4 regions of the Dysgonomonas termitidis genome follow, and region 4 is predicted to be linked to each of the others. Evidence: riboswitches for the same ligand, from Rfam matches in the RefSeq annotation. Region 4 holds a riboswitch; each other region holds the start of a gene.
What was found. A riboswitch is a leader RNA that binds a small molecule or an ion and turns the genes downstream of it on or off. The one in region 4 is predicted to bind cobalamin.
Positions count from the first base shown of each region.

Region 1 (4,132 bases), 2.5 Mb from region 4:
GAATTGGTGTATTCCTGTTTTTTCTTTATCCCTTCATTCTTTTCATCTTGGGTTATCGTTTCGGTAACATCCCTTGTCTGGATAATATTCTTTATCCGATTGATATATCCTGTAACAGAGACTGTCAGAAAATCGTTGTGATATTCGGTATTCAATGAGTAATAATTGGATGATTCCGGCTTCAGACCGGAATTACCAAGACTTAGTGTAGAACGCGTTATGGTTCTTGTATATAATTCTTTCATATCCGGAGCGCGGAATCCGGCCGAATAAGACGCCCTGAAATTGAAATGATCGAGTGAATACATTCCCGACAACTTCGGCGTAAACCTATTTCCAAATGCTTCATTATAAACATAGCGGAAGCCGGGCACGAATTGCAGCCTGCTATCCAGCAGCTTTATCTCATCCTGCGCATATACCGAATATGTATATACATCTCTCGAACCATCTTTTGTATCCGACTGACTTTCAATATAATCCAACTGATATTGCGTTCCTACCGAAAGGCGATTGTATTTACCTAAGCTGAATATGCCTTTCAGGTTAGCGTCATAATATTTCTGTCTTCTTTCCTTCGATTCATCCCCGTTTTTATAATTACCATCATCCTTGATATATTCACGGTAATATTCAAAATTGTCGGTATATAAATCCAGTGTGATTACAGCCAGATCTTTAAGGAGATACCTTGCTCCCGCACTTATATTATAATCTTCATATTTCATATCATACGCATATGACGATACAGGCCTTTTCAGCTTCTTGTCATAGAGGCTTCCTTCTGCGTATATGCTTAGGGATTTATTCGGCCTCACAGTGAATTTCTGGCTCACCACATCAGAATAATTTGTATTCACGGCCATTTTATCTGTATCTATCAGCTTATCACCCGATGTCTCCTGCGTGTTTAACTGCCAGCCATCGCTCTGGTTACGCTGAAAGGATGTTGAAGATGAAAACCATTTGTAATTTACATCAGCGTTTATAGCCTGTGAAAATTGTCCATATCCGGCATAACGGGTATCGGATGTGATAAATACTGACTCTTTAGGATTTTCAGTAATAATATTAATAACTCCTCCCATTGCTTCCGATCCGTATAATGCCGATGCCGCACCTTTAAGCACCTCTATACGCTTTACATTCTTCATGTTTATCCGCGACAGGTCTGTATTACCCGACACATCTCCTGCAAGCTTTTTCCCATCTACCAATACAAGTATATAACGATTACTTAATCCGTTCATCTGCATATAAGAACCCATAGCCGTGGTCATGAAAGAAAATGACGGGCTGACAGCCATCATGGCATTATCGAATGTGGGAATATTGATATTCTCCAGTTCCTTTTTGGTAATCATATCCATTGCTACAGGGGTATTCTTTAGTCTGTTGTGCGTACCTGTACCTGTAATTACTACTTCATTTAACTTTAGAGGTGATTTCCTTAAGATAAATAAGATATCACCCCGGGATGAAGCAACATCAATCTTATCTCCATTGTAGTCGAGAGCAGATGCTCTTAAAGTGTGTTTTCCTTCGGGTACTCTCTGCAAACTAAACTCTCCGTTCTCGTCCGTCGAAGTTCCCAGTGTGGTGTATTCGATCCATACACTGGCACCCGCAACAGGGTTCTCATTTTCATCCACGACTTTTCCCTTTAAGGTCATTTGGGCAAATGCCATGCTTACAATACAGCACAGGATGGCTGTAACCAATACTTTTTTTCTCATTAAAATGCGAAGTATAATGTTAGTAATTATATTCTTGGCCCCGAGAATATTTAATTTATTGTATGCTAGGCAGGTTTCCTGACTTACTCCATCTCTGAACGGCCTTCCCGACATTCAGTTAACAGTGAGCAGTTAACAGTCAACAAAGAATTGATAACAGTTGACTGATGCATGATAACTTTCAATCAGTGGTATTTGGTCTTGTTCAAAGACTTTTTTCAGAAACATTGTTAACTGATGACTGTTAACTGTTAACTGAATAGAGCTTACAGTAGCGGGCACTGTTCCGGAATTTAACCGGATTCCCTTTTTATGTAAAAGACGGATGTCTGTTTACATCACCTTAGCGGCAGCAAAGTTAATTTTTTTAAATATCAGAAAAAAGTATTTAAGGAAATAATTTGCAAGTATATTATTTTCTATACACCGATACGGGTTTCATATCCCATATTTTATACTTTTGCTGAAGAAAAAGAAGAATCATGACATATACATCCAATTTCCTTATCTCGGCGATAGCTTCCGGCTCCGGTAAAACTACAGTTACTTTAGGTTTATTAAGAGCACTCCGGAACAGAGGGCTGAACATACAACCCTTTAAATGCGGGCCGGATTATATAGATACGAAATATCACGTCCTGGCGGCAGGAAAGGAATCTGTCAATCTCGACCTGTTCTTATCGTCGGAAAGCCATATAAAGTATTTGTATAATAAATATTCGTCGGATAAAGATGTCTGTATCACCGAAGGTGTCATGGGGCTATTCGATGGATACGACCGCATGAATGGAAGCAGCGCGCAAATAGCAGAGAAACTGGATATACCTGTCATATTAGTCCTGAATGCAAAATCGATGGCCTATTCGGCAGCGGCCCTGCTCTATGGCTTCAAGAATTTCTCCGATAAGATAAATATTACAGGCGTCATATTCAATTTTGTAGCTTCCGAAAGCCACTACAATTTCTTAAAAGATGCCTGCCACGATGCAGGACTTGAGCCATTGGGCTATCTGCCTAAAAATACTGATATAGAAATACCGTCCCGCCATTTGGGATTGAATATCGACGAACAATACCGCTTCGATGATTTCGCCGACAAGGCTGCTGCCCTGATAGAAAAACATATAGACATAGACAGGCTACTGTCCGTTACAGCAAAAAGAGAATCGGATGCAGGAGTAATAAAAGAAATTAACGTACCCTTACAGGGGTTAAGGATAAGCGTAGCCCGTGATGCGGCTTTTAACTTCATGTATCATGAAAATATGGAATACCTGAAAAGGATAGGCGCTGTGTCTTATTTCAGCCCGCTGCACGACAAGCATCTGCCTGAATCTGATTTTGTCTATCTGCCCGGAGGATACCCGGAGTTATATCTTAGCGAATTAAATAATAACCGGACGATGCAGGACAGTATCTGCCATTACGTTGAAGCCGGAGGTAAAGCACTCGCCGAATGTGGTGGCATGATGTACCTTTCATCATCCATTTCCGATGAAGACGGTACTGAATACGCGATGGTAAATATTTTCGACCAAAAAGCCACAATGGAGAATATGAGGCTCAAACTGGGTTACAGGCAATTCGAATATAACGGCGTATTACTCAAAGGACACGAATTCCACTATTCTTCCATAAAAAGCGAACAACAAAGCGTTGTACAACAATACACAGCCAAAGGGCAACCCACAGATACCAAACTATTGCGCTATAAGAATGTCATCGCAGGTTACACGCATCTGTACTGGGCAGATATGGATAACCTGATGGACTTATTTTAAAACCGGTGACTATTAGGCATCCATTTAGTTACTATATTTGTAGAAATATATAACGGATGGCTATAGATATTATTCTTACCATAATAGGCGCGATACTCATTATCACGGGTATAATCGGCTGTATCGTACCCGTATTGCCGGGCATTCCGCTCAGTTATGCAGGTATTTTCCTGTTACACCTCACATCGAAGGTTGAATTTTCCTCCCGGTTTCTAATCATATGGGCCATTGTTGTCATCATTGTACAGATACTGGATTTTTATATCCCTATATGGGGTACCCAGAAATTCGGCGGAGGAAAGAAAGGTATTTGGGGTAGTGCAATAGGAATTATCTTCGGTCTGTTCTTTCTTCAACCCTTCGGTATCATCCTTTTCCCATTTCTAGGAGCTTTCATCGGAGAACTGATAGACGGCAAAGAACCGAAACCCGCTCTTAAAGCCGGATTTGGAGCCTTCATTGGATTTATGGCCGGAACAGTAATGAAACTGGCTGTAGCTTTCATTCTTGCTTTTTACTTTTTTAAAGAGGTAATTGGTATCTTTTTCTGAAGCTTTTATAGAGTCTGTATAGGTAGCCTTCTCAGGTTTTAACATTTGAGACGGTATACTTTCC
Region 1 is NZ_BAAHYD010000002.1:2,530,865-2,534,996, reverse strand. It holds gene ACYQ3L_RS14720 (TonB-dependent receptor) at 1-1,736, opposite strand, end outside; cobalamin riboswitch at 1,788-2,097, opposite strand; gene ACYQ3L_RS14715 (cobyrinic acid a,c-diamide synthase CobB) at 2,219-3,517, shown strand; gene ACYQ3L_RS14710 (DUF456 domain-containing protein) at 3,574-4,068, shown strand.
Region 1: another riboswitch for cobalamin. It lies ahead of ACYQ3L_RS14720 (TonB-dependent receptor); the one in region 4 lies ahead of ACYQ3L_RS04670 (threonine/serine exporter family protein).

Region 2 (4,132 bases), 2.5 Mb from region 4:
CAGGATAGATGCAAAAATAAGTGCGAGTAAAACTATATGATGTTTCATTATTTCAATAGTTCATAATATACAGGTGTGTGTTCCGGTAACAGCTCGGGGTGGAATATCTTTATCAGGTCGGCCAGTACGACTTCCGGCTCTACAGGCGTATTTTCATAGAAGGGTTTTTCCCTGAGATTGCAATAGATAAGTTTTTTATCTTTGTATGCTTTGAAATCTGTGTAACGTGCGTCGCTTTGTTTCAGCGCTTCATAGCCGAACGTTCCGTTGTGGCTGTTTACCATACGCCAGTATTCGGCATTCGCGCCCTGAGAATATACAGTTTCGAAATCCACATAAAATCCGCCCGATTCGTCATCGTTTTTCATAAAATAGGATGCTCCCGCATCGCGGAAGAGTTGCGCCAGATAGCTGTTCCCTCCTACGACATACCAATTGCCCGAATGCAGTTCCCCGCTAAGCACTGCCGGCTTATGCGCCACTGGTCCGGCCAATGATTTCAGTTTATTATATTTTTTTTCTATTTCATCGAATTGTTTACCTGCCTGTTCTTCCATTCCCAATAAAAGCCCTGTAAATTTTATCCATTCGGCCTGTCCCAGAGGAGACGATTCTTTATATCCTAAAAAGCTGATCAGAGGAATATCCAGATTGCGGATAGCATCATAACCTCCGCGCTTGAAGGGCGAAACAAGGATAATGTCGGGATCGATAGCCATAACCACTTCGTTGTCAAACTCCCCTTCGATACCGATTTTGCTTGTTTTCCCGGTTTTCAATTGTTCATTTAGCTGAGGATTAAACAGGAAACGGGTACTGGTTATCCCCGCTATTTTGTCTACAGCGTCTAATTTGATAAAATTGGAAATTTGCAGGGTGGTCATACACACCACGCTTTTTACGGGGACTTCTATAATCTGGTATCCGGCAGGTATGCCCGTTTTATCTTCCCCTCTTTTCAATAAAGCATATTGATACTTGGTATCGCTTTCGCCGGAAGGATCATGTATATCCACCAGTTTGTAATTTCCATGTTCGGATACGGTAAAGCCTTTTGCATATTTGATATTTAATGTATCATGCATGCTGGAAATATTGTTGCTGTCTTTCTTATTCGGGTTACATGCTATGAAGCAGCCAAAAGCAAGCAGGATTATTGAACGGGCAAGGAATTTCATATTTGTTTATTTGCGGATTATTATTAGTGAAAAGTAAGGGAATTTACGATTGAGTATTTCTTCCCTGTTCTGAGTATAGACTTCTTTGCCGGAGATTCCTGCATTTTCAAAATAGTGGAAAGTGATGTCCTGAATATTTTCTAATGCTTCCTTTATTACTTGTTCGCACTGGGAAGCTTTCATCAGTACAACGGTTTTGCCGGTTTTGATCTTTTCTTCCAGACCATCTGCTGATGTTATGATACCCGGAATAACTTCGAGTTCTTCCTCTTGTTTCACAATATGAATGTTGGCCAGAGTGCCACAGGCTATAAACGCAGGTACGCCCGCGATGCGGCTGACCGGTATATTCTCCTGTGTAAGATATTCGCTTATGTAATAGATGGTAGAGTAGAATCCGGCATCACCTTCGGCTGTAACAGCTATTTTATGTCCGGATTTATACCTGTCCGATATTTCTTCCGCCACAGCCTTGTAGCTCTCAATGGCCAGAGAACGGTCTTTGTTCATAGGTACATTGAATGTGTTCAGCTTTGATTCGCCGATGCTCAATTGCAATAGGACATCTTTTGCCCGTGAGGAGCTTTTTCCTCCGGGAAGGGCGGTTGACGGACAAAATATCAAATCTGCTTCTTGCAGTGTTTTCAAACCTTTCAAGGTTATCAGTTCCGGGTCTCCGGGACCGAGGGATACGAACGTAACAGGATCAAACATCTTTAAGATTCATTTTATAAGAGTTAGAATCAGATGCCTTTAGTATAGGACTAAAATAGACGAACAGGTATGTGTGTTGTCTGTAAATAGTATTTAAGCCTAAACCTCGAGCTTTCAACTAATAATGTTCCGGCAGGTTTTCTGACTTACTCCATTTTTGAACGGCCTTCCCATTTTCAGTAAACAGTTAGCAGTAAACAGTTAACAAAAATTATTAACTGATAGCTGATGACTGATGACTGTCAATCAGTGGTTTGAGTATTGTTCAAAAACTTTTTTCAGAAACATTGTTAACTGATGACTGTTAACTGTTAACTGAATAGAGCTTACAGCAGCGGGTCTGTTCAGGATTTGCACCTGATTCCCTTTTAATTACTCGTCCGGCACGCGGATTTGTAACACCAGAACTTAGTGCAAAGATATGGAATTAAATTTATAATGATTTATATAATGTATGTGAAATAACTTTATCTATATATTTAGCTTCTAGCTCATAGCTCTTTGAAAGAATGAATCAGCCCCCTCAATCCCCCACCTTAGCTTTGAGGAGAGAAACCTTGGCTTTGAGGAGAGAAAATAATTGATAAAAGTGTAACTTTTGTAACTTTTTAACAGTTACAAGTTACTTCGCCCTAGGGCAGTTACAAGTTACGAGTAAACAAGATACAAGATACGAGTTGTTAACTGATGACTGCTAACTGTTAACTGAAAAGTTGTCAGGTTTGTAAAGTTTTATATCTATATGAAAATATGTAAAGTTTGTCAGATTTTTGGAAGATAGTTACCAAAGGACAAAATACGGGTTGTTCACTGTTTGTTGTAATAAATCAGGGTATATCTGCGCTTTTTGAGTGTAATCAACTTTTTACTGCGGAGGGCGCAAAGATTTACGTAAAGGGTACAGGGAAAAAATGTAAAATGTGTCAGGTTTGTCAAGTTTTTTAGAAAATAAGTTGCTGGTTGATGCACCTTGTGTGTGGTTAGGGATAACGAAAAAAAGATTTGCTAATTGAATTGGAGCGTCGACACATTTGTTGTATGTATTGCAAAAAACAAATATCTTTGAACCTATAAAATATAATTTAACTATATGAATAAATCAATTATGGCATTATTACTCGGCGCATCAGTCGTTTCGTGTGGCGGTAAATTTTCCGCAAAAATAGAAGACACGGAGAAAGATGCCCCCCTGATCGGCAAAGCCACCGTAAAAGTAGAAAACGGTATCATGACCCCCGAAGTCCTTTACAGCTTCGGACGCGTATCCGACGTACAAGTTTCGCCTGATAAATCAAAAGTACTCTATGGAGTCACTTATGTGAGCATCGAGCAGAATAAGACCAACCGGGAGTTATTCACCATGAATATTGATGGCTCGGACAAAAAGCAGATAACCCAAACTGCCAAAAGCGAAAACAATGCTGTATGGGTGAAAGGTGGTGCCAAGATCGCATTCCTAAGTAGCGAAAGCGGCTCTTCGCAAATTTGGGAAATGAATCCTGATGGCAGTGAACGAGTGCAGATAAGCGACATAGAAGGCGGTGTCAACGGATTTTCTTATTCGCCTGATGAGAAGAAAATCCTGTACATTAAAAATATAAAGTACGGAGAACGTACTGCCGATAAATACCCCGATCTGCCTAAAGCATCGGGCCGCATCATAGATGATTTGATGTATAAACACTGGTCGGAATGGGTGGAGGAAATCCCCCACAGCTTCATAGCCGGTTATGACGGTACAAAAATGACAGACGGTATAGATATTTTAGGCGATGAACCTTACGAATGCCCTATGCTCCCGTTCGGCGGAATAGAGCAACTCGCCTGGAGTCCCGACGGTAAATCCATTGCATACACCTGCCGGAAGAAAAAAGGGATGGAATATGCCTTGTCTACCAACTCCGATATATACCTGTATAATATAGATACAAAAGAGACGAAAAATCTTACAGAAGGTATGATGGGATATGACATCAATCCTGTTTTCTCTCCTGATGGCAAATATATTGCATGGCAAAGTATGGAGCGTGACGGATACGAATCGGACAAAAACCGGATGTTTGTAATGAATCTGACCACTAACGATAAAATTTATGTAACCGAAAAGTTTGATTATAACACCGATTATCTGGCCTGGAACGATAATGAGAGTATTTATTTCGTTTCATGTGTAGAGGCTAAGACGCATCTGTTCAAGGCCTTTGTGCATACCAAGGAAATAAATCAGATAACAAAGGGTG
Region 2 is NZ_BAAHYD010000002.1:2,548,694-2,552,825, forward strand. It holds gene ACYQ3L_RS14765 (iron chelate uptake ABC transporter family permease subunit) at 1-48, opposite strand, end outside; gene ACYQ3L_RS14770 (ABC transporter substrate-binding protein) at 48-1,178, opposite strand; gene ACYQ3L_RS14775 (precorrin-2 C(20)-methyltransferase) at 1,185-1,892, opposite strand; cobalamin riboswitch at 2,007-2,313, opposite strand; gene dpp5 (dipeptidyl-peptidase Dpp5) at 2,983-4,132, shown strand, end outside.
Region 2: another riboswitch for cobalamin. It lies ahead of ACYQ3L_RS14775 (precorrin-2 C(20)-methyltransferase); the one in region 4 lies ahead of ACYQ3L_RS04670 (threonine/serine exporter family protein).

Region 3 (4,132 bases), on a different contig from region 4:
TATCTTTCAACTTGTATTCTTGTCCGATCTGCTCCCATTTATGTATTCCCATCTGATGAAAAGGCAGGATATCAACGCGTTCCACATTTTTGAACTGACTTACGTACCGGGCCCACTCATGCAAATCTTCCTCATTATCTGTGAAATGAGGGACAAGTACATACCTTAACCAGACCGGTTTATTTATTTCGGCGAGGTACTCTATAAAGTTGAGGGTAGGCTCAAGAGGTCTGGCAGTTAGCTCTTTGTATTTATCGGGATTTATATGCTTGATATCTAATAACACAAGATCGGTATAGGACAAAACTTCCTTTGTCTTGTCATTAAACAGAAAGCCTGAAGTATCTATGGCGGTATGTATCCCTGCGGTTTTACATAGTTTGAATAACTCCAATACAAATTCCGGCTGCAACATCGGCTCCCCACCGGAAACAGTGACACCTCCTTTAACAAATGCTTTTACTTTTATTACTTCATCTAAAGCCTGTTGAGGTGTCAGTTCATATTTGGCCTCATTTGGCCTCCATGTATCAGGGTTGTGGCAGTAGAGACAGCGCAATGGGCAGCCTTGCATAAAGAATACAAAGCGGATACCCGGCCCGTCCTTGGTGCCGAATGTTTCAAACGAGTGAATACGACCTTTCATATTGAAGAAAATCAGGCAGAAAATTTCTAACTGCCTGATTTATTAGCTTTATGTGAGATTAGAACGTAGTTGTAATTGTTCTGTTTATAACATCCAGCTGCTGCTCTTTAGTCAGCTTGATGAAGTTCACAGCATAACCGGATACACGGATTGTGAGTTGAGGGTATTTCTCGGGGTGCTCCATCGCATCAACCAATAGTTGACGGTCGAACACATTCACATTCAGGTGATGACCCGTTTGCAAGAAATATCCATCCATCAGTCCTGCAAGGTTCTGAGCCTCTTCCTCACGGTTCTTACCCAGTGTATTAGGAGTGATGGCGAATGTATAAGATATACCGTCGTTTGCATGTTCGAACGGAAGTTTAGCTACCGATGACAATGATGCTACGGCTCCTCTGGTATCGCGTCCGTGCATCGGATTAGCACCCGGTGCAAAAGGAGTTCCGTCGCGGCGTCCGTCTGGAGTATTTCCCGTTTTCTTGCCATAAACGACATTAGATGTGATAGTCAATACCGACTGGGTCGGGATCGCGTCTTTATACATTTTGCGCTTACGGATTTTTTGCATGAACGTCTCCACTATATCTATGGCAAACTGGTCTGTATTATCGTCATTGTTTCCGAAAGGAACATAATCTTTTTCCTGTATATAGTCTACCGCATCTCCGTCAGCATCCCTTACAATACGTACTCTTCCGTATTTTATGGCGGCAAACGAGTCCGCGATGATAGAAAGGCCGGATACGCCAAAGGCTTGTGTGCGTACGATATCTACATCATGCAGAGCCATTTCGAGGGCCTCATATGAGTATTTATCATGCATATAATGGATAATATTCAGTGCTTTCACATAAGTCTCGGCAACCCAGTCGAGGGTACGGTCAAACTTTTCCCATACTTCGTCAAATTCGAGATAATCGCCCGAAATCTTTTCTACCCAGTGTTTAGGCAATACCTGAGCCTTTGTTTTCTCATCTTTACCTCCATTGATAGTATAAAGCAATGCTTTCGGCAGGTTGGCACGGGCTCCGAAAAATTGCATCTGGTGCCCGATACGCATTGGCGATACACAGCATGCAATACCATAATCATCTCCCAGTTGCGGACGCATAAGATCGTCATTTTCGTATTGGAGAGAAGATGTATCGATAGATACCTTCGCACAGTATTTCTTCCATGCCTCAGGTAATCGGTCGCTCCACAGGATTGTAAGATTCGGTTCCGGTGCCGGGCCTAAATTATAGAGGGTGTGCAGCATACGGTAACTGTTTTTGGTTACCATCGTACGCCCGTTATTGGTCATTCCGCCGATCGACTCGGTAACCCAGACAGGGTCTCCCGAGAATAGTTCATTATATTCGTTTGTACGGAGGAAGCGAACAATACGGAGTTTCATTACAAAATGGTCGATCATCTCCTGAGCTTCTTTCTCTGTGATAATGCCATCTTTTAAGTCCCGTTCGATGTAAATATCGAGGAAGGTGGTCACACGTCCCAGGCTCATTGCTGCGCCATTCTGGTCTTTAATAGCTCCCAGATAACCAAAATACGTCCACTGGATAGCTTCCTGAGCATTGGTCGCGGGATTTGAAATGTCGAATCCATAATCAGCAGCCATGCGTTTCAGGGCTTTCAGTGCCTGTATCTGTGAATTCAGTTCTTCCCGAAGACGGATCAGATCATCTGTCATAACGATAGGGTCACATTCCTTGTAACGCTTTTCACGCTCGGCAATCAACCTGTCTACACCATAAAGAGCAATACGGCGATAGTCTCCGATAATACGACCACGTCCGTATGCATCGGGCAGGCCTGTTAATAAGCCGTTGCTTCTGGCGCGGCGGATACTGTCGGTATATGCCGAAAATACACCTTCGTTATGAGTTTTACGATATTTGGAAAATATTTCTGTTGTAACCGGATCGAGTTTGTAGCCGTATTCTTCAAGGCTTTGCTGTACCATGCGAAGCCCGCCGTTAGGGAAGATAGCTCTCTTGAGAGGTTTGTCTGTCTGTACACCTACTATTTTTTCCAGATCCTTGTCTATATACCCTGCGCCATAAGCATCGATCTGAGAAGGAATTCTGGTTTCAGCGTCATAAACACCTTTTTCTTTTTCAACCTTAAACATCTCGCTTAGCTTATTCCATAGCTTTGTAGTGGCATCTGTTGCGCCTTCCAGGAAAGATTCATCTCCTGTATATTCTGTATAATTTTTTAAGATAAAATCATTTATATCGATTTTTTCTTTCCACTTGGTCCCTTTAAAATCTTTATATGCTTCCATTTGTTATTATTTAAATTCAACTTGGCGTTTCAATAATTAAAAACCGGACATATAGATATATCACAAAAAGCATGCCCAATTTCTTCTAAAAAAGAATAAACATGGCTCTCGGAACTTAAGGAAACAGAAAAAATAATAATGAATCCTCACCTTGTAGTGAGAGAATCTTTTTATGGTTCTCAAGCCTTATTTCCCGAAAGCTTTTTAATTGATCAATTCTGGCAGGTCTTCTGACAATAGAAGTCAAAGATATAACTATCTGAATATAAGCAATTATTTGTATCGTATAGTACTATTTCATACATGAGACCATACTTAGGCATGGTTTAATACTATGAACATACAATAATAAGCGTATACAGCTTTATCTTCATAAAACCTCTTTAGACAATCCTTTTTTGTATTCCGGATACATAGACTTTACCAGAGTAATTTCCACGTATAAAAAAGTAGGACACAAAAAAGACCTGACAAAATTTGCTCTGGCAGGTTTTCTGACTCGTTCCATTTTACACGCCTTCCCGGATTTATCCAGTGGCATAAGAATGTGTAAAACTATTAAGAACTCACAGCAGCGGGTCTGTTCAGGATTTGCACCTGATTCCCTCTTCACCACTATCTACGAATGCAGAAAGTGGCACCAAAACAGTTGACAAAGGTAGGATAAATTTCAAAACTAATCCTAATTAATATGAATTAATTTAGAAGAATAATTCGCATCAGGTACAGGTAGGATAGAAAGCGGGTCATTTTACCTGGTTTCCGTTTGCCAGCTTAAACTTAACAACCTTCCTTTCCGGAAGGACAATCAACTCTCCTGTCTTCGGATTTCTTGACTTGCGTTCCTTCATTGTCTTTACCTGAAATGACCCGAAACCTTGTATGGTGATATTGTTCCCTCCGGACAATACTTCTATAATAGTTTCCAATACCGGGTTTAAGCTGTCGGCTATATATTTTTGGGATACCCCGGCTTTCCTGGCGGCCAGGGTTGTCAGTTGCTTCTTATTCATTCGGTTTTATTTGTTTTTGTATACGGCCCCTTTTTCTTCTCTGTTCCGGGATGCTTACAAAGATAAAGATTAATTTCACCTGTATCTTTTTTGTATGGGCTTATTATGTATTTCCACCCGTCCGTCTTCTATAATGCTTTTGATACCCTTATACAGGGGAAGCTCTTCCACTCCCGCTATTTT
Region 3 is NZ_BAAHYD010000001.1:946,204-950,335, forward strand. It holds gene pflA (pyruvate formate-lyase-activating protein) at 1-646, opposite strand, end outside; gene pflB (formate C-acetyltransferase) at 705-2,936, opposite strand; cobalamin riboswitch at 3,404-3,596, opposite strand; gene ACYQ3L_RS03655 (HU family DNA-binding protein) at 3,683-3,949, opposite strand; gene ACYQ3L_RS03660 (hypothetical protein) at 4,025-4,132, opposite strand, start outside.
Region 3: another riboswitch for cobalamin. It lies ahead of pflB (formate C-acetyltransferase); the one in region 4 lies ahead of ACYQ3L_RS04670 (threonine/serine exporter family protein).

Region 4 (4,132 bases):
TTGGAGGGCGGCCAGCCCGAGCATCTGATCCAGTTTCCTGTAAAAGCAGTCGATCCGTTCCTTCTCGTTTTCTATGTTTCTGCATTCCAGAGCAATGCGTACCAGATTGAGTGTAGAGAAAGAAAGATTGCCTCTGCCTACCGATGTTTTCTTTCCAAAACGGTTTTCAAATACGCGGGTACGGCAGCCCATTGTCGCCACTTCATATTCAAAACGGCGGGGATCGTTCTCATTCCATTCTTCATGTTGGTTGAATGTCGCGTCCAGATTCAGAAAGTTAGGGAAGAAACGATGTGCGCTCACCTTGCATGCCAGTTGGTATAAATCGTAATTCCGGTCTGTTGGTAAATAGCTTACTCCCCGCTTCTTTTTCCATATCTGTATCGGGAAAATGGCTGTTACTCCGTTGCCCACGCCTTCATCTGTGCTGATTAACAGTTCCCGCATGATGCATCTTCCTTCGGCAGAAGTATCCGTTCCATAATTAATAGAACTGAATACCACCTGATTGCCTCCCCGGGAGTGTATGGTGTTCATGTTATGGATGAAGGCTTCCATCGACTGGTGTACACGGCTCACTGTACGGTTTATGGCATGTTGGATAATTCTTTCGTCACCATGTAATCCGGTCAGGTCTTTTGATAAGTAATCCTCTATTGGTGTTTCGTAAAGGTGTTTGTAGTCCAGTCCGTTTATCTGTTCCAGCACTTTTATTTCTTCAATAAAACTACGCCTGACAAAAGGTGCCAGATAAAAATCAAAAGCAGGGATGGACTGGCCACCATGCATTTCATTCTGGGCTGTTTCCATGGATATGCAGCCAATCATGCTCGCTGTTTCTATACGTTTGGCAGGACGCGATTCTCCATGTCCGGCATTGAATCCATGCTGAAGTATCTTATCTAATGGGTGCTGTACACAAGTGAGGCTTTTGGTCGGATAATAGTCCTTGTCGTGAATATGTAAATAGTTTTGGCGGACGGCTTCTTTTACTTCCGGCAGCAGCAGATAGTCGTCAACAAAAGGCTTCGTAGTTTCACTCGCGAATTTCATCATCATTCCTGCCGGAGTATCAGCGTTCATGTTGGCATTTTCGCGTGTGATATCGTTCGATTTGGTCTCTATGATTTCGAGGAACATGTCCCGTGTTTTGGCCTTTCGGGCAATGCTGCGCTGGTCGCGGTAAGCGATATATTTTTTAGCTGCTTCTTTCCGTGGGCTTTTCATCAGTTCCACTTCTACCATATCCTGGATTTGCTCTACGGTCATTTGCTCGTTACCCTGGCAAGAGATAAAATCCGTGATGCGTCTTATCAGGGAAGAGTCTTCTCCTTGTTCGGTGTGTAACATGGCTTTGCGGATAGCTGCCATTATCTTTTCTTCATTGAAGCCGACTATGCGTCCGTCTCTTTTTATGACTGTCTGAATCATGGTTGTATTATGTTATGAGTAAAAGAAAGTATTCGACCCGCTTTCGCGTCGTCAATTGTTGATTAATGATACATTGCTTCAATGTAACTGACGGGGATAGAGACCAAAATAGGCGAAGAGAGATTAAAGATGTAAAGTCACCGCATATTCTATTCTATCGCTTTTCTCCCGAAAGCTACGAATGTATACACGGCAGGTCTTCTGACTTATTTCCCGGTTAGGAGCCTTCCCAATGTTCAGTTAACAGTGAGCAGTAAGCAGTTAACAAAATGATAACTGAAACTGATGACCGGTAACTGTCGATCAGTGGCGTGAGGGCCTAACCTTTTCTTGAAATTTACAGCTACGGGGATAGTTCAGGACTTGCACCTGATTCCCTTTTCATCTGATTTTATTTCAGAACCGTATATGGTAACAAAGGTAGATTATTTTTTTATATGGTTTTCAAAAATGAGATTTATTTATTGAAAAATAATGCCAAAGTTTCCCGAAATAAATTCTAAGTTATACAATATTAGATAAATAAAACTTTTATATTGTTGAAAAGTTTCCTAAATTGGATAATTTACGATATTAATTTATCTTTATTCCGGATGATTTGCCGATAACTACAGAAAAAAATATTTTCTCAAAATGTTATTATTTCGATTTTTTATTCCAACTTTGTATCTGATTATTGGTGTTACAAGTCCGCATCTTCGGATAAGTAATGAAAAAGGGAATCAGGTGCAAGTCCTGAACAGACCCGCTGCTGTAACCTCTTTTCAGTGAACAGTTAACAGTCATCAGTTAACATTCATTGATGTTGTTCCGAGCGATACCCAATGCCACTGGTCGACAGATAACTGTCTATCGGGAAGGCTGCACGGAGCAAGAGTGAGTCAGAAGACCTGCCAGTAATAGTATGATTTTGTCTTTCGAGGATTAGAGGCAAGTTGGAGAAGTAAAAATTCATGTTCGGATAAAGCTGGTTTTGTGCAACAGTCAAAGTTGCATTGTGTTGGTTATATATGATAACTAAGATCCCTGCAAGAGCCGCCGACAGAATCACTTATTCTCCCGGAGATTAATTTTATAAAGCAAACAAAATGGAAAATGTTTTGCCGGAGGACAAAGGTATGTCCGCTACAAAATTTGCCGATCTGATTTTGGAGGTCAGTACGATTCTGTTAGAGTCAGGCGCTCACTGTGAACGTATAAACCGGAATGTGCAACGTATTGCCGATACGACTTGTTTTAAGGTGGAGATGCTTCTCTCCTTTACTGCTGTATCGGTAACGGTTACAGATCGTGAAAATCCCGAAAATACAGTAACCGGAAACAAGCGGGTGAGGCATCATGGTGCGCATTTCGGCGTATTGACAAATACCAGTTTGTTAACATGGAAGCTGTTTGAGAATAAAATTTCGTTGGGTGAGCTGGAAAATTGCCTGAATGAGATAAAAGCCGCACCTAAACATCCTGTTTGGCTGATACGCGTTTTTATCGGGGTAGCATGTGGTTGTTTATGTTTGCTTGCCGGAGGCGACTGGATGGACGGAGCTTTTGCCTTTATAGCGTCACTCATGGGGCTTACAGTGCGTCAGGAAATGGTAAAAAAGGGTTTCAATCTGATGGTTGCCGTTGTATGTTCTGCTTTTGCGACTACAACGATCTCCGGCATGAATGTATTGTTCGGTTGTGGCTTATCGCCCGATATATCGGTAGCAACCGCTGTCCTGTTCCTTATACCGGGGGTCCCGTTGATTAATTGTATTATAGATTTGCTGGAGGGGTATATACCCACGGGAATTGCGCGTGGGGCATTCGGCGGCTTTATTTTGTTATGTATAGCGATCGGCATGTTTATGAGTATGTCATTGATAGGTATTAATAATTTTTAGAGATGATGATAGATATATTAAGAGATGCTTTTCTAAGCTTTTTTGTAGCAATAGGCTTCGCGCTTCTTTTCGAGACCCCCCGAAAAGCTTTGCTGATTGCAGGATTGTTAGGAGGGGTAGGGCATTGTATCCGGTTTGTGCTGTTGCAATTGGATTATGGTTTGGTCGCATCTACACTTTGCGGGACTGTATTTATCGGGCTTGCCGGAATTTATTGCGCCCACCGTATACATACGCCTCCTGTCGTTTTTACGCTTCCTGCCTGCATTACGATGATTCCCGGCTTATATGCATACCGCACGATGCTCGGTTGTATCAGGATATACGAAGAGGGGATGGATAATAAAGGTTCGTCATTGCTGCAGGATACCGCATATAACTTTATTCTTACCTCTTCGCTATTGTTTTGTCTGGCGATCGGTATTTGCATTGCCGCACTCGTTTTTCGTAAAAAAAGTGTGAAAGATATAAAGAAAATCAGGGATTTGGGTATAAAGATTTTTTGAACTAATAAAGACTTGAATTCATCAATTGAGATGCTTATAAGCATTTCTTCCTGAAGGCAGGGGATGGCTAAAGTGTTAAGAATATCTAACCGGATGTAATAAACCGGGAATGGGGGCGACTAACCTTTTGTAGGTGGCTTTTATTGCTTAATTAGATAATAGCCGGGATTTAATAATGCATTTCCTATTATAACTTATTCTTGTTGTTTTACTTACTGATACAAAGAGTTGGCTCGTGTCCTTAAAAAAGCTTATAATCAAGGATTAATTAAAAGGGAAATCCTCTGGAAATAAGTTTTTATGTATATTTGT
Region 4 is NZ_BAAHYD010000002.1:56,199-60,330, forward strand. It holds gene ACYQ3L_RS04665 (anaerobic ribonucleoside triphosphate reductase) at 1-1,431, opposite strand, end outside; cobalamin riboswitch at 1,606-1,853, opposite strand; cobalamin riboswitch at 2,092-2,343, shown strand; gene ACYQ3L_RS04670 (threonine/serine exporter family protein) at 2,520-3,314, shown strand; gene ACYQ3L_RS04675 (threonine/serine exporter family protein) at 3,317-3,820, shown strand.